DNA from 2 places in the Pseudomonas sp. Leaf127 genome. Region 2 is predicted to be linked to the other one. Evidence: riboswitches for the same ligand, from Rfam matches in the RefSeq annotation. Region 2 holds a riboswitch; the other holds the start of a gene.
The links. A riboswitch is a leader RNA that binds a small molecule or an ion and turns the genes downstream of it on or off. The one in region 2 is predicted to bind cobalamin.
Positions count from the first base shown of each region.

Region 1: linked by a shared signal. The riboswitch ahead of cobW (cobalamin biosynthesis protein CobW) and the one ahead of ASF84_RS08435 (ABC transporter substrate-binding protein) in region 2 are both predicted to bind cobalamin.

Region 1 is NZ_LMOA01000021.1:339,443-349,054, forward strand. It holds gene cobN (cobaltochelatase subunit CobN) at 1-842, opposite strand, end outside; gene cobW (cobalamin biosynthesis protein CobW) at 846-1,910, opposite strand; cobalamin riboswitch at 2,005-2,209, opposite strand; cobalamin riboswitch at 2,266-2,483, shown strand; gene ASF84_RS14875 (CbtB domain-containing protein) at 2,582-2,767, shown strand; gene ASF84_RS14880 (CbtA family protein) at 2,777-3,478, shown strand; gene ASF84_RS14885 (cobalamin biosynthesis protein) at 3,462-3,887, shown strand; gene cobM (precorrin-4 C(11)-methyltransferase) at 3,936-4,685, shown strand; gene nfuA (Fe-S biogenesis protein NfuA) at 5,111-5,704, opposite strand; gene ASF84_RS14900 (acyltransferase family protein) at 5,774-6,796, opposite strand; gene ASF84_RS14905 (fatty acid cis/trans isomerase) at 6,972-9,275, opposite strand; gene metH (methionine synthase) at 9,501-9,612, shown strand, end outside.
Region 2 is NZ_LMOA01000012.1:129,830-139,441, reverse strand. It holds gene ASF84_RS08455 (ABC transporter ATP-binding protein) at 1-128, shown strand, start outside; gene ASF84_RS08450 (oligogalacturonate-specific porin KdgM family protein) at 328-1,062, shown strand; gene ASF84_RS08445 (FadR/GntR family transcriptional regulator) at 1,678-2,412, opposite strand; gene ASF84_RS08440 (FadR/GntR family transcriptional regulator) at 2,529-3,245, shown strand; cobalamin riboswitch at 3,264-3,598, shown strand; gene ASF84_RS08435 (ABC transporter substrate-binding protein) at 3,755-4,768, shown strand; gene ASF84_RS08430 (FecCD family ABC transporter permease) at 4,765-5,787, shown strand; gene ASF84_RS08425 (ABC transporter ATP-binding protein) at 5,784-6,575, shown strand; gene ASF84_RS08420 (LysR family transcriptional regulator) at 6,617-7,534, opposite strand; gene ASF84_RS08415 (zinc-dependent alcohol dehydrogenase family protein) at 7,710-8,723, shown strand; gene ASF84_RS08410 (AraC family transcriptional regulator) at 8,734-9,612, opposite strand, start outside.

The DNA of each region.
Region 1 (9,612 bases), on a different contig from region 2:
AACGGCCGCAAGTGCGGCGTTTCCGGGCTCGACTGGGCAAAGCCTGTGGTGTTGAGAATCAACGCGGCATCGGCCTCGTCCAGCCAGTCTTCGACGGCCGTCAGACAGCCGGCTTCCTTGAGGCTGGCCACGGCGATCGGCAGCGGGTTGAGGCCCTGGGCCTGCAAGCGCTGGCAGAACACGTCGATGAACGAAGTGTTGGCCGCCTGCAAGTGCGAGCGGTAGAAGATCAAGGCCGCTACCGGTGCGTCGGCGGCCCAGTCGGTTTGCCAATCGGCCAGTTGCGCCCGGGTCTTGTGCGGATGGTAGATGACGGCACGTGGCAGGGCCTGGGGCTCTTGCCAGGCGTAGTCGCGCCCCAGCCACTGGCTGGCCATGCAGTTGAACAGGTTCAGGGCATTGTCCAGCCCGCCCTGGCGTAAAAACTGCCAGAGCCGCTCGCCCTCGGCGGCCGGCACCGTGCTGAAATCGGATAATTCCGGGTCCGGGCGATCGCAGCCCGGCACCAGGATCACCTGCACACCACGCGCCGCCAGCTCCAGCAGGCGCTGCACGCCGTAGCGCCAGTAGCCGATGCCGCCGTGCAGCGAGAGCAGGATGACCCGCGCATGCTGCAGCACTTCTTCGACATACAGGTCGACCGAGGCGTGATTCTGCACCTGCATCGGGTTGGCCAGGCGCAGGCTCGGGTAGTCGTCCGGCAATTGCTGCGCAGCCTCGGCCAGCAAGGCCAGGCTGGAGTCGCCGCTGCAGAGAATCACCAGGTCGGCGGGGGTTTGCCCCAGGTCGGCAATGCTGTCGTCCGTTACGAAACCACCGGGCTGGGTTCTCAGCAGGTGCATGGCTTAACCGGCCAATGCCGCGTGCAAGCGCGCTTCAAGCACCGCCGCATCCAGTTCCTGGCCGATCAGCACCAGGTGCGTGGCGCGCTCTTCATCTGCGCGCCAAGCGCGGTCGAAATGCTTGTCGAAGCGGGTGCCGACGCCTTGCACCAACAGGCGCATCGGCTTGCCGGGGATGGCCACGAAGCCCTTGACCCGCAGGATGCCGTGCTCGACCACCAGTTGCGTCAGGGCCGCGAGCAGGCGCGCTTCTTCAGCCTCGGGCAGCTTGATCGAGATCGAGTCGAAAGCGTCGTGATCGTGGTCGTCGTGGTCATCACCTTCGTGATGGTCATGATGGGTCTTGCGCCCGTCGATGTGCCGCTCGGACTCGGCGCCGACCCCCAGCAGCACGCTCAGTGGCAAGCGGCCGTTACTGGCCTCGATCACCTTGACCGCCGGCGGCAGCTCTTCGGCGACTTCGGCGCGCACGGCGGCCAGGCCCTCGGCGTCGATCATGTCGGCCTTGTTGAGGATCACCAGGTCGGCGCTGGCCAGTTGGTCGGCGAACAGCTCGTGCAGCGGCGATTCGTGGTCCAGGTTGGGGTCCAGCTTGCGCTGCGCGTCGACCTGGTCCGGGTAGGCGGCGAAGGTGCCGGCCTTGACTGCCGGGCTGTCGACCACGGTGATCACGGCATCAACGGTGCAGGCGGTGCGGATTTCCGGCCACTGGAAGGCCTGCACCAGCGGCTTGGGCAAGGCCAGGCCGCTGGTTTCGATCAGAATGTGGTCCAGTTCGCCACGGCGCTCGACCAGCTCGCGCATCACCGGGAAGAACTCTTCCTGCACGGTGCAGCACAGGCAGCCGTTGGCCAGTTCGAAAATGCGGCCATTGGCTTCTTCTTCGGTACAGCCGATGGTGCATTGCTTGAGGATTTCACCGTCGATGCCCAGCTCGCCGAACTCGTTGACGATCACCGCGATGCGCCGGCCTTCGGCGTTATCAAGCATGTGGCGCAGCAAGGTGGTTTTGCCCGAGCCCAGAAAGCCGGTGACGATGGTGACGGGAAGCTTGGACTGCGTTTTCATCGGATGCCCTTTGGTCATGCGGCGGGCAAACAGGACGACAGCCGCGCGCCGGGCGCACAGTGCGAATCGCCACCGGATCACCCCGCCCGGTTGTAGTGAGAATTCGGTTGAGGCAGGTCTCCTGGCTGGCGGCGTGGCCATGGCCTGCTGGCCAGGCCGTTCGCCGCGCCTTCCCGCCCAGGGCAGTGGCTGTGCGACGAACAGGACCGTTTACAGTTGCGGGGGCAGCTACGGCTCGACCGTATTCCCGTCTTAGCCTTGCGCCATTTGCACAAGGAACCTCAGACCGGCAAGGCTACGCAGTGGCTGGGCAAGGGTCAATGTCAAGATTGACGTCATGCATGGCTCATGCTCTGCTACACACCTTGTTACGGGTGCCCTTCACAGGGTGAAACGGGAAACCGGTGCTGTCGTCCGCCTGCCAATGGGCTGACACAAAGTCCGGTGCTGCCCCCGCAACGGTAAGCGAGCGAAGGGTCTATCCACTGTGCCACGGCATGGGAAGGCGATCCTTGCATGACGTCCTGAACGTCCCTCGCCAGCCCGGAGACCGGCCCGCTATCTATTTCTCTGACAACCCCGCGGTGGGCGGGCGCAGTCGATACGGGCCGATGTTCGTCGCCCCGCGTCCATGCGCCTGCCTGCCCTTTTGAAAACAAGAGGCAAGCCGTATGTCGATCATCAGCAGCAGCCACCCCGCCGCCACTCCCACCACCCTCAGCCAGCGCCTGACGGCCGCCATCGGCGCGGTATTGCTCGGTTGCAGCCTGGTGTATTTCGCCGGCTTCTCGCACATCGACGCGGTGCACAATGCCGCCCACGACACCCGGCACAGCGCCGCCTTTCCTTGCCATTGAGGCCTGACCATGTTCAAGCGAATTGTGCAGACCGCAGGTTTCAGCGGCCTGCTGGCCGCCCTGCTGCTGACCCTGGTGCAGAGCCTGTGGCTGACGCCACTGATTCTTGAAGCGGAAACCTTCGAGCAGGCACCGGCCACCCAGGAACACACCCACGCGCCGGGCGCTGCCGCCCATGTGCATGCGCACGACGACGAGGCCTGGGCACCGGCCGATGGCTGGCAGCGCTTGCTGTCGACCACCGGTGGCAATCTGGTGGTGGCCGTGGGCTTTGCCCTGATGCTGGCCGGGCTCTACACCCTGCGTGCGCCGGGCAGCACGCTGCAGGGCCTGTTCTGGGGACTGGCCGGGTTTGCGGTGTTTGTCCTGGCGCCTACCCTGGGGCTGCCTCCGGAATTGCCGGGGACGGCAGCGGCCGAACTGGGCCTGCGCCAGAACTGGTGGATTTCCACCGCCGCCGCCACGGCTGCGGGCCTGGCGCTGATCGTGTTCGGCCGCGGCACCTTGCTCAAACTGCTGGGGGTGGCCGTGCTGGTGGTGCCGCATGTGATCGGCGCACCTCAACCGGAACAGCATGCGAGCCTGGCACCCGAGGCGCTGGCGTCGCAGTTCATCGTTGCGTCGTTGGTGACCAATGCACTGTTCTGGGCCGCCCTGGGGGCCATCAGCGCCTGGCTGTTCCGCCGCAGCCGGCATGCCGGTCAGTACTGACCGGCCGTGGCTGGCCCTGGGCCTGGGCTGCCGACACAGCTGCCCGGCCGAGGTGCTGCTGGCGCTGATCACACAGAGCCTGCATGACCATGGCCTGGGTATCGGGGCGGTCAGTGCGCTGGCTTCCATCGACAGCAAGTGCGACGAGCCGGGCTTGTGGCAGGCTGCCGAACAACTCGGCCTGCCGCTGGTGTTTTTCAGTGCAGCACAGCTCCAGGCCTATGAAGGCCAGTTGACTCACCACTCGGCGCTGGCCTTCGAGCGCACCGGCTGTCGTGGCGTGGCCGAAAGCACGGCGCTGGCACTGGCCAGCCAGTTGAGCGGCAAGCCTGCCTGGTTGCGCATCACCTACCGGAAAAACGATCAGGCCACATTGGCCTTGGCCAGCAGCCCTGTTACAGGCAGATAATACCGGCTTTATTGCGACCTTATTTCTTGCACGTCTCTGGAGTGTTCATTGACTGTTTATTTCATCGGTGCCGGCCCCGGCGATCCCGAGCTGATCACCGTCAAGGGCCAGCGCCTGATTCGCACGTGCCCGGTCATTATCTATGCCGGCTCGCTGGTCCCCCTGGCCGTGCTGGAGGGCCATAGCGCCCATCAAGTGGTCAACAGCGCCGAGTTACACCTGGAACAGATCATCGCCTTGATGAAATCGGCTCATGCACAAGGCCAGGATGTGGCCCGGGTGCATTCCGGCGACCCGAGCCTGTACGGGGCGATCGGCGAGCAGATTCGCTGCCTGCGCGAACTGGATATTGCGTTTCAGATCGTTCCCGGTGTCACCGCCACGGCCGCTTGCGCGGCCCTGCTGGAAAGCGAGCTGACCCTGCCGGACGTGGCCCAGAGCGTGATCCTGACCCGCTTTGCCGACAGCAGCCCCATGCCGGCCGGTGAAGCCTTGGGTGACCTGGCACGGCATGGCACGACCATGGCCATTCATCTGGGGATCAAGCATATCGGGGCGATCGTGGCCGAGCTGTTGCCACATTACGGGACCGACTGCCCGATTGCCGTGGTGCACCGCGCCAGCTGGCCGGACCAGGACTGGGTGCTGGGCACGCTGGCCGACATCGAAGACAAGGTAAAGGCCAAGGGCTTCAGGCGCACGGCGCTGATTCTGGTCGGGCGGGTACTGGCAACGGACACGTTTGCCGAGTCATCGCTGTATCGGGCGGGGCATGCGCATTTGTACAGGCCAGTGTAGGAGCCCGCTTGCCGGCGACCGAGTGCGCAGCGCTCGCAAAAATCTCGAAAACACCACAAATTTACGACTGCTGCGCAGCCGGTCACGGGTAGGAGCGCGCTTGCCGGAATGCCGGACCACCGCGACCGAGTGCGCAGCGCTCGCAGAAATCTCGGAAACACCACAAATTTACGACTGCTGCGCAGCCGGTCGCAGGTAGGAGCCCGCTTGCCGGCGACCGAGTGCGCAGCGCTCGCAGAAATCTCGAAAACACCACAACTTTACGACTGCTGCGCAGCCGGTCGCGGGTAGGAGCGCGCTTGCCCGCGACCGAGTGCGCAGCGCTCGCAAAAATCTCGAAAACACCACAACTTTACGACTGCTGCGCAGCCGGTCGCGGTGGTCCGGCATTCCGGCAGAGCGCGACCAGGGAGTGCGCGAGTTGATCAGTAGTAGGCGTTTTCTTTCTGGGTATGGTCGGTTACGTCACGCACGCCGTGCAGCTCGGGGATGCGCTCGAGCAGGGTGCGCTCGATGCCTTCCTTGAGCGTCACGTCGGCCTGGCCGCAGCCCTGGCAGCCGCCGCCGAACTGCAGGACGGCGATGCTCTGCTCGCCCTCCTCGACCACGTCGATCAGGCTGACCTGGCCGCCATGGCTGGCAAGTCCCGGATTGATCTCGGTTTGCAGGTAGTAGTTGATGCGCTCGTTGATCGGGCTGTCGGCATTGACGGTCGGCACCTTGGCATTGGGGGCCTTGATGGTCAACTGGCCGCCCATGCGGTCGGTGGCGTAGTCGACCACGGCATCGTCCAGGAAGGCCTCGCTGAAGCCGTCGATCCAGGCGGTGAAGCGCGCCAGGCCGATGGCCTTGTCTTCGGGCTTTTCTTCGCCCGGCTTGCAGTAGGCAATGCAGGTTTCAGCGTATTGGGTGCCGGGCTGGGTAATGAATACCCGGATGCCGATGCCTGGGGTGTTCTGCTTTTCCAGCAGATCGGCCAGGTAGTCGTGGGCAGCATCGGTAATGGTGATAGCGGTCATGAAATTTCCTCGCAGACGTGCTGGCAGTTTACGCCAATCGGTGGCGCCGCACAAAACCCAGTATTTTTGTCAGGATAGCGCAACCGAGCGGCGCGCGGCCCTGCGCGCGTCCAGCCAGCCCTTCATGCGCACGTACAACCCCTTCTCGATCCACTCGTAACTGATCCAGGCACCAATGGCGATCACCGGTACACAGAAGGCAAACACCAGATACGGGTCGAGCCCGTAGCGTTGCGCCACCAGCAGGCCGCCATAGAGCACCAGCACATGCAGCAGGTACACCGAATACGAACAATCCCCCAGCACCTTGAGCAGCTTGCTGCCGCGAAACAGCGGCTCCAGCGAAATGCAGCACAGCACGATCAAGGCGCTGGGCAGGCCCCAGTTGAGCAACCGTTGGCTGTTGTCCAGATGCTGGATCAGCATCAGCGCCGCCACGATACCGGCCAGGGGCAGCCACACCGCCTGCCGGATCCAGCCGCGCTGGTAGATCATGGCAATGGCAATGCCGAGCAGGAATTCATAAATGATGTCATTGCCGTAAAAACGGCTGATCAGCCCCGTGCCCGCCAGCACCTCGGTGACCACGAACAGCGCGCTGGCAATGATCAGCACCCGGTGCCGGCGCTCGAACAGAAACACCAGCGAGAACAAGACATAGAACAGCATCTCGTAATTGAGCGTCCAGCCCACGTTGAGTGTGGGATACAGGCCATAGCCGCCGGGGTTTTCCGAGGGAATGAACGCCAGCGACAGCAGGAAATTCTGCCAGCCGATCACCTGGTGCGGCAGCCACGGCGCGGCCCACAGCAACAGCAGGCCCATGGCCAGGGTGTACAGCCAGTACGCCGGCACGATACGAAACAATCGATAGGCAATGAAGCGCGAGGCGGGGATGTCGCGCTCGCAGGTGGACAGGTAGATCACCAGGCCACTGATGACGAAGAAGATGTCGACGCCCACGGCGCCCTTGGAAACAAAAAACTCACCAATCGGCCCGCTGGCCTTGAAGTCGAAAAAGATCTGCATGAAGTGATGGCACACCACTACCCATGCTGCAAATGCCCGCAGGGCCTGAACCGAAATCAGCATTCCTGAACCTCTTTTTTACGTGTCTTTCACTGGTCGTCCACACCCGAACCGGGGGAACACGCAGAGAAACAGACCGTAATAACGCGCAAAAGATCGGCAGAAAGGGGCTTGATCACGATGACAGATAATGGCTGCAGGCCACATCCGGTGCGGTCTGCAGCCTGAAAGCCCTTTGTCAGAGGTTCTCGTAGCGGTTCATGTCCAGCACACCCGCCTCACGCGGATCCTGCTCCTTGATGTAGCGATTGAGGTCATGAAACCAGGTCCAGAACTGCGGATGAGTGCGACGGATGCCCCAACGCTCGACGATTTTTTCAAAGGCCTGCGGGTCGCTGGCCTGCTGCATGGCGTCGACGAACGCTGCCACCTCGGCGGCCGGCACATTGAACATGAAGTTCGGGTAGCTGCTCAGTACGCCCGGGTAGATTGTCAGCGTGTCGAGCCGTGACTGGTAGCGGTACGACTCGCCCAACAGAAACGCCACGTTGCTGTGCGCCCGGTTGCGCAACAGGCTGTAGACCTCACGCCGCCCGCTGCTGTCTTCGATGCGCAGCATCGTGGCTTCCGGCAATTGGTCAATGACCTTGAGCCGGGCTGCCGGCAGCGCCGCCAGACGGCTGAGGCGTTGCTCGGCGTCGGCCAGGGCGGGCGACAGGCCCGGCCGCGAGCATTGACCACCAGCGGCCAGGTAGCAGCGATTGATCGGGTCAGGCGCGGCATTGAGCGCCCCTGCGTGGCGCAGCAATTGTTCGGCAAAATCGCGCATCGGCCGCTTTTTATCGAGTCCGAGGCTGCTGGCGGTGTCGTCGTCGATGCGCTGGTAGTCCAGCCACAGCTTGATCTTGCCGGCGTTTTCGTAAAGACCATCGAGCAGGTCCTCGCGGCGCTCGGCCGGCATCAGGCGCAGGAAGTTGATCTCCGCGCCGTTGCGGATCAGGTCGAAATACAGCCGGGTCTGCGCCTGATGAGCCACGTTGCCGTACACATCGAAGTTGACCACCAGTTGATAGTAGGTGCGCTCCAGCAGCGGGTAATCGAACAGCCACATCGATTGCGGTACATCGCCGATCAGGCCCTTGTTTACTGTGGCGCTGTCGTAATGGCGAAAGACGGTCAGCCAGGCATTGTCGTTGCCGGCCCACAGGCTCGGCCAGTCCGGTGTCGGGGCCTTGGCGTAGTGGTCGCGGCGCAGGTCTTCATAGGCATTGCGCCGGTCGCGGTACGACAGCCACAGGCTCAGGATGCTGCCGACATTGTCGTTCTGTCCCGGCATGGCCAGCAACGGCGTGGCCTGGCCCTGATAACGGGCATCGGACAGGTACAAGTCGCTGGACGGGTCCTGGAACAGCACCCAGAACTGGTCGCGAATCACATCGGTCGCAATCTGCCCGCGGCACACCGGGCCGCGAATGAAGCTGCGCACGAAGTACTCGGCGTTATCAAGCATGAACTGGTAGCGCGCCTTGGCCGGGATGGCCTCGAAGGTCAGGAACGGGTTGGCGCGGTGCCCGGGGCCATAGCCGGGCACGGCCTGGGCTTGCCAGTCATTGGCGTAGAACAGCTCGCGTACCCGTTGCAGTTTTTTCGGCCCCACCGGGTAGGTGATGTGGGTCTTGTGCACGATCACGCCCTGTACCGGCACCAGGCGGTAGTAGAACTCGCGACGACCCGGATCATCGTTGGGGCGGCGGGTGGCAATGATGTCGACCGGCTGGCCGCTGGGCGTGCGCGAGCGCACCCACTGGAAGAAGTGCCCAGGCTCGCCGCCCTCGAAGTAGATATGCGCCAGAAACAGATGCTCATAAAGCCAGCGCCCGACCAGCGCCTGGCGGGCACCGGGCAGGTTCAACTGCGCTTCCCATGTGGCGATCTGCGAAGCTTCGGCAGCGTTGGGCTGCAGCGGCTGCTGGTCCACCGGCGCCCCGGCTGCCATCCAGCGTTGCAGGGTCTGATACTCGGCCTCGCTCAGCCCGGTCACGGCCAGCGGCATGCCCTGGGTGGCGTGTGCAGCGGCGTAGGCGTTGAATTCTTCGGGCAACGGGCAGACGTTTTCGCGGTTGATGCCCAGCGCAATGCTGTCGGGCAGCTTGCTGTTGGGCGGCAACGGTGCCTGCTGGCCCAGCTCCAGCATACGGGTCATCAAGGCGGCCTGGCCGCCACGTGGTTCAAGCACCGAATAGAAGCCCTTGCGTTGCCAGGCCGATACGCCATTGGCGTCGTAGAACAAGCGCGTCGGGTCAACAGCCTGGGAGCGTTCGCCCTGGTAGACCGGCACCTTGTTGGCGCCGCGCAGCAGGCCCTCGGCACTGCCCAGGTTGAGCTGGCACGGCGCATCGTTGCAGGCATGGCAGGCCACGCACTTTTCAGTGAGGATCGGCTGGATGTCGCGGGTATAGGAAACAGGCGCAGGCAGGTCACCGGCCTGGAGCGTGCAGCAGGACAGCAACAAGGTAAGGCCTGCCAACAGACGGTACGGCATATCCGGTGTATTCCCCAGGGCAAATGGCCACGAGTTTATCGTGGTTGGCGCGCCGCAACATGAGCGTTTTTCATGCAAAAGCCCAGGCAACACTAAAACGGTTGGGGTTTGTTATGATTTCGGCCTTCCCAGGCGGCACCAAAACCGGGTCGAGCGCGCTTGCCAGCCCCTCCCCGGTTTTTCCGCCGCCCGTTCTGTTTAGGCCTTTTCAAGGTAATACGTCCCATGTCTGATCGCAGCGCCCGCCATCAAGCTCTTCTGAATGCTCTCCAACAGCGGATCCTGATCCTCGATGGCGGCATGGGCACCATGATCCAGAGCTATCGGCTTGAAGAAA
Region 2 (9,612 bases):
TGATGCAACAGGGCCGGGTGGTCGAGACCCTGGACAGCGACCAATTGCTGGGCAACCAGGTGCATCACGACTACTCGAGGCTGCTGATCCAGGCCAGCCGCGACCTGGACGCCCGCCCCACTGGTTGAATACCGAGCGACAAGCTGCAGGTGACAAGCCGCAAGAACCACGCGAGGACGCTGCATCGCTTCTTGCCGCTTGAAGCTCACCGCTTGCCGCTGCCTCTCCCGCTGTCAGTTTGATTTGCGGCCTTTACGGCCACGGGATCCGGCTGCCTGCGATTTGCTGAAAAACCCTGAAAATCAACTCAATCACAAGAATAAAAAAATGAAAAAAATCATCTCTCTGATCGCGCTGACTTCCACCACCCTGCTGACCAGTGCCTGGGTTCAGGCCGGCAATACCGGTTACGTCAACTACCGGCACCAGTACACGGAGGAGTCGCGCATGCACTCGGACCGGGTCAAGTTCGGCACGCGCCTGGAAAGCGGCTGGGGCTTCGAAGGCGAGCTCAAGTACAAGACCGCCGGTGACCGCCAGGACGTGGCATTCGACAACACCGTGGGCAGCGGCCATGAGCTGACCGTCAGTTACCAGTACAAGCTCGACAGCAAGTGGACCTTCACCCCGTCCTTCCAGCTGGAAAGTATCGAGAAATCGACGGCGTACAAGACCGGCCTGAAGGTCGGCTACAAGCTGACCGACGAGCTGAGCCTGTCGGGCCGCTATCGCTTCGACTCGATCAAACTCGACCGCGACAAGGTCAACAAGAACATGGCCTACAACGCCTCGGACGACCAGACGGTCAACCGCTATGACGTGTGGCTCAACTACGCGCCCAAGGGCAGTGCCTGGGCGTACGAGTACCAGTTCATCTACTTCGATGCCGACTACATCCGCTACGACAACGACACCAGCGACTACGAGCAGAACGCAGCGTTCAAGTACAAGTGGGACAAGAACTGGACACCGTTCTTCGAGGTGGGTGACATCAAGGTCAACGCCACCGACGATGAACGCCAGCTGCGGTTGCGGGTCGGGGTGCAGTACAACTTTCTCTGATCGTGCGATTGCGGCCCGGTAGGAGCGCGCTTGCCCGCGACCGAGTGCGCAGCGCTCGCAAATTCTCGGAAACGCTGAAATTTTACGACTGCTGGCGCAGCCGGTCGCGGTGGTCCGGCAGAGTGGGCTATTCGGACAGGCACGGTTCGGTAGGAGCCCGCTTGCCGGCGACCGAGTGCGTAGCGCTCGCAGAAATCTTGGAAACGCCACTATTTTTACGACTGCTACGCAGCCGGTCGCGGGCAAGCGCGCTCCTACCGGGGCCCAGTCGCCGTACAGCGACTGGGTGCGGCGCAGGCGCATGCGGCTGCCGTTGAGGTGCGGGCCAGCAGGCTATTGGGACAGGCACCGTCCGGTAGGAGCCCGCTTGCCGGCGACCGAGTGCGCAGCGCTCGCAAATTCTCGGAAACGCTGAAATTTTACGACTGCTGGCGCAGCCGGTCGCGGCATTCCGGCAGAGTGGGCTATTCGGACAGGCACCGTCCGGTAGGAGCCCGCTTGCCGGCGACCGAGTGCGTAGCGCTCGCAAATTTTTGGAAACGCTGAAAATTTACGACTGCTAACGCAGCCGGTCGCGGTGGTCCGGCATTCCGGCAAGCGCGCTCCTACGGGGGGTCAGTCGCCGTATAGCGACTGGGTGCGGCGCAGGCGCATGCGGCTGCCGTTGAGGTGCAGGTACATGGCGGCACGCGCGGCGTCGACGTTGCCCTGGGCGATGGCTTCGTAGATCTGCCGGTGTTCGGCATCGATGCCCTTGAGGTAGGCGGTACGGTCGCTCTGACCGGTGTAGGCCGAGTTCATGCGGGTGCGCGGGATCAGCTTGGTGCCCAAGTGCTTCATGATGTCGATCAGGTAGGCATTGCCGCTGGCCTTGGCAATCTTCAGATGGAACTGAAAGTCGGCATTGATGGTGGTACCGGATTTTTGCGGGCCTTCGAGCAGCGCCTCGAAGGCCCGCTTCAGTTCCAGCAACGCCTCGGGGCTGCGCCGCTGGGCGGCCATGCCGGCGGCTTCCACTTCCACGCTCAGGCGAAACTCCAGCAGATTGAGTACATCGGACAAGGTGGCGATGGTCGCCGGCCCCACGCTGAAGCCTTCCGGCGCCGGCATGTCGAGCACGAAGGTGCCGACCCCGTGCCGGGTCTCGACCAGACCGGCAGCCTGCAGCCGCGACAGGGCATCACGCACAACGGTGCGACTGACACCTTCGGCTTCCATGATGTGCACTTCCGAGGGCAGCTTTTCGCCGCGCTGCAGCACGCCGTCGCGCATGCGCTGGGCAAAGCGGTCGACCAGGGTTTCGGCCAGGCGTCGATGGTTTTTCTGCGCGGGAGCGGCGTTGTCGGACATTACAGCCTCGTTCTTGTCGGATACCCGATTATAGGCCGCACAGAACGACAAACACACCCGCATCCCGGCGCGTCACGAGGTTATACTCAGCGCCCCACAGGACCTGACCCATCGATATGGACCAACCATCCGCAGCCTCGGGCCGTCGCTCGAACCTGACCCAGCAGCTGGTCGCCGAGTTTTCCCGCAGGATTCGTGAAGGCGAGATCAAAAGCGGTGAAAAACTGCCCACCGAGCAGGCCATCATCCTTGAAACCGGTGTCAGCCGTACCGTGGTGCGTGAAGCCATGTCGCGCCTGCAGGCCGAGGGCCTGGTGGAAACCCGCCACGGCATCGGCACCTTCGTGGTCGATGCCGCACAAGCACGCAGCGCAACGCCCGACGAGCCAGCGGTCGGCACGCGCCACGACGCCGTGGCGGTGCTCGAACTGCGCCTGAGCCTGGAGCCGGAAGCCGCCGCCCTCGCCGCCCGGCGCCGCACCCCGGAACAACTGGAGGCCATCGCCCAGGCGTTGCAGCATCTGCAGGATTGCGCCCGGCAAGGCGTCGATACGGTACAGGCCGACTACCAGTTCCATCGCCATATTGCCCTGTGCACCGCCAATGGCTTTTTCACCGACGTGATGAACCAGTTGGGCAGCAGCATCCTGCCACGCATCGGCACCGGGTTCGGCAACCAGCCCGTGCTGGCGCATGCCGAAGACCCCGAGGCCCAGGCCCGCGAGCAGGCGCAGATCTTCACGGCCATCGTCCATCAGGACGGCGACGCGGCCCGCGCGGCCATGCGCCTGCACCTGATCAACTGCCTGCAGCGGCTGGACACAAACCGTTAGCGACTCGTGTGTCGATGGTTTACCATCGCCGCCGTCGGTTTCCGAGAGGAACTAACAGGGAATTCGCAGGCCGTGAAACGCCTGGTTTTGCCTGAGAAGTCGACGAGCGAAGGTGAGGCAAGGCGCAAAGCGGCGAGCAAGCGGAGTTTACTCAAGTAAATGAGCATTGCGATCCGGTTTGTAACGCAGCACCACCGATGCGCAGTCACCGCTCAGGTAAAAGCAAACGAAACTGCCCCCGCAACTGTAGGCATCGAGCCGCTTCATAGGCGCCACTGGGTTTCATCCCCGGGAAGGCTGGAGCAAGGCGCAGACGTGCCAGTCAGGAGACCTGCCGACCTGAATTTTTACTGACCGGCGGGGTGTCCGGGAAGGACATCCGCGCACGCCTTGCTGTCGTGTGTTCTGCCGAGGCCTGCCTGTCGGGTCGCGACCGCGATGTATTTCCTGCCTGTACACTGCGTCCCGCTTTCGTACGAAATGGAGATCGCCCTTTCATGCCGCCCCTGCTGTCGCTGCCGCGCCTGACCCTGCTGATGGTCACCCTGGGCTTTTGCGCCCAGAGCCTTGCCGCCCCCACCCGGTATCCGCTGACGCTCGAGAACTGCGGCCTGCCGCTGACCTTCGCCAAGGCCCCGGACAAGGCGGTGACCATCGGCCAGGCCGGCACCGAGATGCTCTATGAACTGGGCCTGGGTGAACGCCTGGCCGGCACTTCACTGTGGTTCAACGACGTACTGCCGCGCTTCAAGGCCCAGAACGACAAGGTCGAGCGCCTGGCCGACAACGACCCCAGTTTCGAAGCAGTGATCGGCAAGCGCCCAGGGCTGGTGGCCGTGCAACTGGAGTGGATGGTGGGCAAACAGGGGGTGGTCGGCACCCGCGAGCAGTTTCATGACCTGAAGATCCCGACCTACATCTTGCCTTCGGACTGTGAAGGCAAGGACAACCTGGTCGGCGCCGACGGTACGCGGCTGGAGCCGTTTCGCATCGACACCCTCTATAAAAGCGTCGAGCAACTGGCACAGATCTTCGACGTCCAGGACCGTGGCCGTCAGGTGGTCGACGAACTGAAGGCGCGGCTGGCCAAGGCGCTGGCCAACGTCGACCGCAACAAGGCCAAAGACGTCTCGGCAGTGTTCTGGTTCTCCAGTGCCGACCTCGACATCGACCCGTATGTGGCCGGGCGCAAAGGCATTCCGGATTTCATGCTCAACAGCCTGGGGCTGCGCAACATCGTCGCCTCCGATGAAGAGTGGCCGACCGTGGGCTGGGAAACCATTGCCAAGGCCAACCCGAACATCCTGGTCATCGCCCGCATGGACCGCCGCCGCTTTCCGGCTGACGACTACACGCGCAAACTGGCCTTCCTCAAGTCGGACCCGGTGACGCGCAACATGGACGCGGTCAAGAACGACCGCATCGTCATCATCGACGCCGACGCCATGCAGGCCAGCCTGCGCATGTTCACAGGTATCGAAGAGCTGGCCGACGCTGCTGACCGGTTCAACAAGGCCCCATGAGAGCCTGGGTGTTGGTGGGCCATGCCCTGTGGGTCAGCGTTGTGCTGGTACTGGCCGTGATCGCCGGCGCCGCCATCGGCGAAACCTACATCAGCATGGAGGTGGTCGGGCAGATCCTGGCCAACAAGCTATGGGGCGCCGGTTTCCCGGTTGACCCCATCGACGAAGGCATCATCTGGAACTACCGCCTGACCCGTGCCATCGTCGCCGCCGCCTGCGGTGCCGGCCTTGCGCTGTCAGGGGTGGTGCTGCAATCGCTGCTGCGCAACCCGCTGGCCGAGCCGTATTTGCTGGGTATTTCTGCCGGAGCCTCGACCGGTGCGGTGCTGGTCGCCCTGCTGGGCATCGGTGCCGGGGCGATTTCGCTGTCGGCCGGCGCATTCGCCGGCGCCATGGCCGCGTTTGCCATGGTCGCCCTGCTCGCCCGCTCTTCCCAAGGCTCAAGCGCGGCCGGGCATATCATTCTGGCGGGCATTGCCGGCTCACAACTGTTCAATGCCCTGACGTCGTTTCTGATCACCAAGTCGGCCAGCTCCGAGCAGGCACGCGGGATCATGTTCTGGCTGCTGGGCAACCTCAGCGGCGTGCGCTGGCATTCGGTGTGGCTGGCGGTGCCGGTGGTGCTGGCCGGCCTGCTGGTGTGCATGTGGCATCGCCGGGCGCTGGATGCGTTCATGTTCGGCAGCGACTCGGCCGCCTCGCTGGGCATTGCGGTACGCCGTGTGCAAGTACTGCTGATCACCTGCGCAGCGCTGATCACCGCCGTGATGGTGTCGATTGTCGGCTCCATCGGTTTTGTCGGTCTGGTGATCCCGCATGCCGTGCGCATGCTGGTCGGCGTGCGCCATACCCGGCTGGTGCCGGTCAGCGCCTTGTGCGGCGCGCTGTTTCTGATTGCCGCTGACGTGCTGTCGCGCACATTGATCAAGGGCCAGACCCTGCCGGTCGGGGTGATCACCGCGCTGATCGGCGCGCCGGTGTTCGCCCTGATCCTGATCCGGGGAAAAAGCCCGCGATGAATGCCTTTTCTCCCTTGCTCGATACCGCAGCGCTCGGCTGCATCGGGCTGACCCATATCGTCAAGGGCCAGGCCTTGCTGCAGGACGTCAGCCTCAGCGTGCGGCCCGGCGAAACCCTGGGCATTGTCGGCCCTAACGGTTCGGGCAAATCCACCCTGCTCAAGCTGCTGTCAGGCATTCTGGCACCCAGCGCCGGCAGCGTGCACCTGGCCGGCCAGCCGCTGGCACAGATGAAGCGCCGTGACGTGGCCCGGCAACTGGCGGTGGTCGAGCAGCAGGCCGACACCAGCGACAGCATCACCGTGCGCGACGCCGTGGAGCTGGGTCGCACGCCCTGGCTGTCGGCGCTGGCACCCTGGAGCGGCGAAGACGATGAGATCGTGCGCCAGGCCCTGGTGGACGTCGACCTGCTGCACCTGCGCGAGCGTCACTGGCAGACCCTGTCCGGCGGCGAACGCCAACGCGCGCATATTGCCCGCGCCCTGGCGCAACGGCCGCAGATCCTGCTGCTGGACGAACCCACCAACCACCTCGACATTCAGCATCAGTTGAGTATTCTCGGCCTGGTCAAGGCCTTGCCGGTCACCTGCGTGATCGCCCTGCACGACCTCAACCAGGCGCTGGAATGTGACCGTTTGGCCCTGCTCCACGGTGGGCGCCTGATTGCCTTGGGCCTGCCTCACGACGTGCTGACCCCCGAACGCCTGCTCAGTGCCTTTGGCGTACACGGCCACTGGCTGACCGACCCGCTCGACGGCACGCGGCTGCTGCGCTTGCGCGCCTTGTAACACGACTTGCAACGTGTTCGCGAAATCCGGCCGTTGCGCCGTCAGCCTGCAATCGAAGGTGATGGCGCAATGAACCAGTCAGGGTGCAGCACAGGAAAATGTTCTTTCAGCCAACCCACAAAGGCTTCTACCTGAGGAGCAAGATGCGTTCTGCTTGGATAAAGCACCGACACCAGGCGCGGCTGTGGGCGATGGGAACTGAGCACCTCAACCAGTTCTCCATTTGCCAGGAAGGTCTCAACGGCGATTCCTGGTGCCTGGACAATACCGAAGCCTGCAACACCACATTGAACGTAGGCATTTGACTCATTCACAGTGATGCCACCGTGGGGCGTGTAGGGATGATCCTCGCCGTCCACCGAGAAATGCCAGGGAAGCGGCCTGTTGCTTTGACCGGAAAGGAAGCTGACACAGCGGTGATCCATCAGGTCGTGCAGGGTCTTGGGTGCCCCACAGGCCCGAAGATAAACCGGGGACGCACAGGTCACCATGATGACGGTGCCAATTTTTCTGGCGACCATGCTTGAATCTGGAAGGTCACCAATTCTTACGACACAGTCGATGCCCTCGGCTACGAGATCCACCCTGCGGTCGGTCACCCCCAGCGCCAGCTCGATTTCGGGAAAAGCCTCTGTAAATCGCCTGAGGCTTTCCATGAAGCGGTGCTGGGAAAAGGCAGTGGGGATATCGATTCGAAGCCGTCCACGTAATGCTGATCCATTGCGATCAAACATGGTCGTCGTCTCTGCGATGTTCGCCAGGATTTCTTTGACGCGTTCGTAAAATCGCGCGCCCTGCGCAGTCAGTTTTACCTTGCGAGTCGTGCGCTGAAAGAGCCGAACCCCCAGCGAAGCTTCAAGGTCCTGAATGGTACGAGTGACGTGCGGGCGCCCTGTCTGCATGGCTTCTGCAACTTTGGTGAAGCTCTCCAGTTCCGCCAGCCTGGCGAATACCTGCATCGCCTGTAGAAGCTCCATCAGTTCTCCTCCAAGAAACCTGTCACTGCGATGATTGTTGCTTGCCAGCATAACAATCCTGTCGGTTCCTGCGCATTTATCCCGGTGCGGCAACACAGAACAATGCGCCCTGACGGAGCGTTTCTGCTCTGCACCTCAAAACGACTGGAGACGGAAAATGAAAGCGTGGCTGTTGAAAGATTTCGGCCTGGATAATCTGGTACAGGAAGAGACAGAAACACCCGTACCCCAAGCCGGTGAACTGCTGGTAAAAGTAGGCGCGGTGTCGCTCAATTTCCGGGACAAAGCCATCGTTGACGGTATCTACGAACCTCACAAGGTGCCCAAGCCGCTGATTCCTGTCAGCGATGCGGCGGGGACTGTCGTGGCCGTGGGTGAGGGTGTCAGCCGATTCGCTATTGGCGATCGGGTCAACTCACATCTTTATTCACGCTGGCTGGACGGCATGCCCGGGCCGGATGAACCCGACTACTGCTTTGGCTCGCCATTGCCTGGTGGTCTGGCGCAGTACATGATCATCCATGAAGACAGCGCGGTACGGGCCCCCGACAACATGTCGGATGAGGAAGCCGCGACCCTTCCAATTGCCGCGCTGACCGCGTGGTATGCGCTCGTCGACTATGGTCAGATCGAAGCCGGCCAGACAGTTCTGGTTCAGGGAACTGGAGGTGTTTCTGTTTTTGCGGCACAGATTGCTACCGCTCTGGGAGCCAGGGTTATCGTCACCTCCAGCCGTGATGCCAATCTGGAAGCGGTAAAAAAACTGGGCGCTGTGGCCGGCGTGAATTATCGCACCACCCCTGAGTGGGAAGAGGAAGTCCTGAAGCTCACTGATGGCAAGGGCGTGGATCTGCTGCTGGATGTGGCAGGCGGTGACGGCATCAATCAATCGATTGCTGCAACAAAGGCAGGTGGGCGTATTGCCCAGATCGGCTTCCTGACAGGCCAGACCTCCGCCTTGAACCTGATGCCCATGATTTTCCGGCAAACGACGATTCGCGGCATAGCCGTTGCTCCACGCTCGTCATTTGATCGAATGAACGAATTCCTCAATGAGCACAAGATTCGTCCGATCATCGATCATGTGTACCCGTTCGATCAGGCACGCGAGGCGTACGAACACCTGGCCAGGGGTGCCTTCGGCAAGGTCGTCATCAAAATCGCACAGTAACGACCGTGCCTCAATGCGACCGCGAACGCCGGACTTCGGCCCGCTGCAAGGTCGTGCTCGGGCTTTCGTCGAACTGCTTGCGGTATTCGCTGGAAAAGCGCCCCAAGTGGGTGAAGCCCCACTCCATGGCAATCGCCGAGATATTGCGCGTGCCCCGGCGCTCGAGGATTTCCTGGCGCACGCCGGTAAGGCGGTATTTTTTCAGGTAGGCCATCGGCGAGAGTTCGATGTACTTGCGAAAGCCTTCGAACAGCTTGAAGCGTGATACGCCGCTGGCGGCCTCGATGTCCTCGACACACAGGTCTTCGCGGGCGTGAGCGTGAATGTAGTCCCTGGCGCGCACCAGGTAATGCGGCATGCGCACCCCGAGGGTGTCACGCAAGGCGTCGGAATAGTTATTGGGCTGGGCCAGGATCAGGCCCTTGACCAGAGCGTTTTCCAGGTCGCGACTGAACAGCAGGTGGTCGTACAGCTCGCCGCGTTCCATCTCCTCGATAAAGTGCCGGGCCATGCGCCACCAGGAAGCTGCGGCCCCGTTGACCGCGTCCATGCCGGCGGCGAAGCGCAAGGGCTCGCCGATCGGGCGCTGGAGCAAGTCTTCCAGGGTCTGGTTCATCGCCACCCGGCTGATCACCACCTGCAACTTGCGGCAGTCGCCGGCGATGCTCAGCTCCTGGGTTTCGTTGGGGGCAATGATCACCCCGTGCTCGGCGTCGGAGCGCAAGCGTTCACCGCCCTTGTTCAGCTCCTGCTCGCCGCACAGCGGCAGGCTGACGCTGTAGCTGTTGAAGCTGTCGAGATCGGCGATGCCCACGGTGACATCGGTGCCGTACTCGACAATGCCCAGCGTGGTGGACATCGACTTGAGCACGTTGGCGCTGTGGCGAAA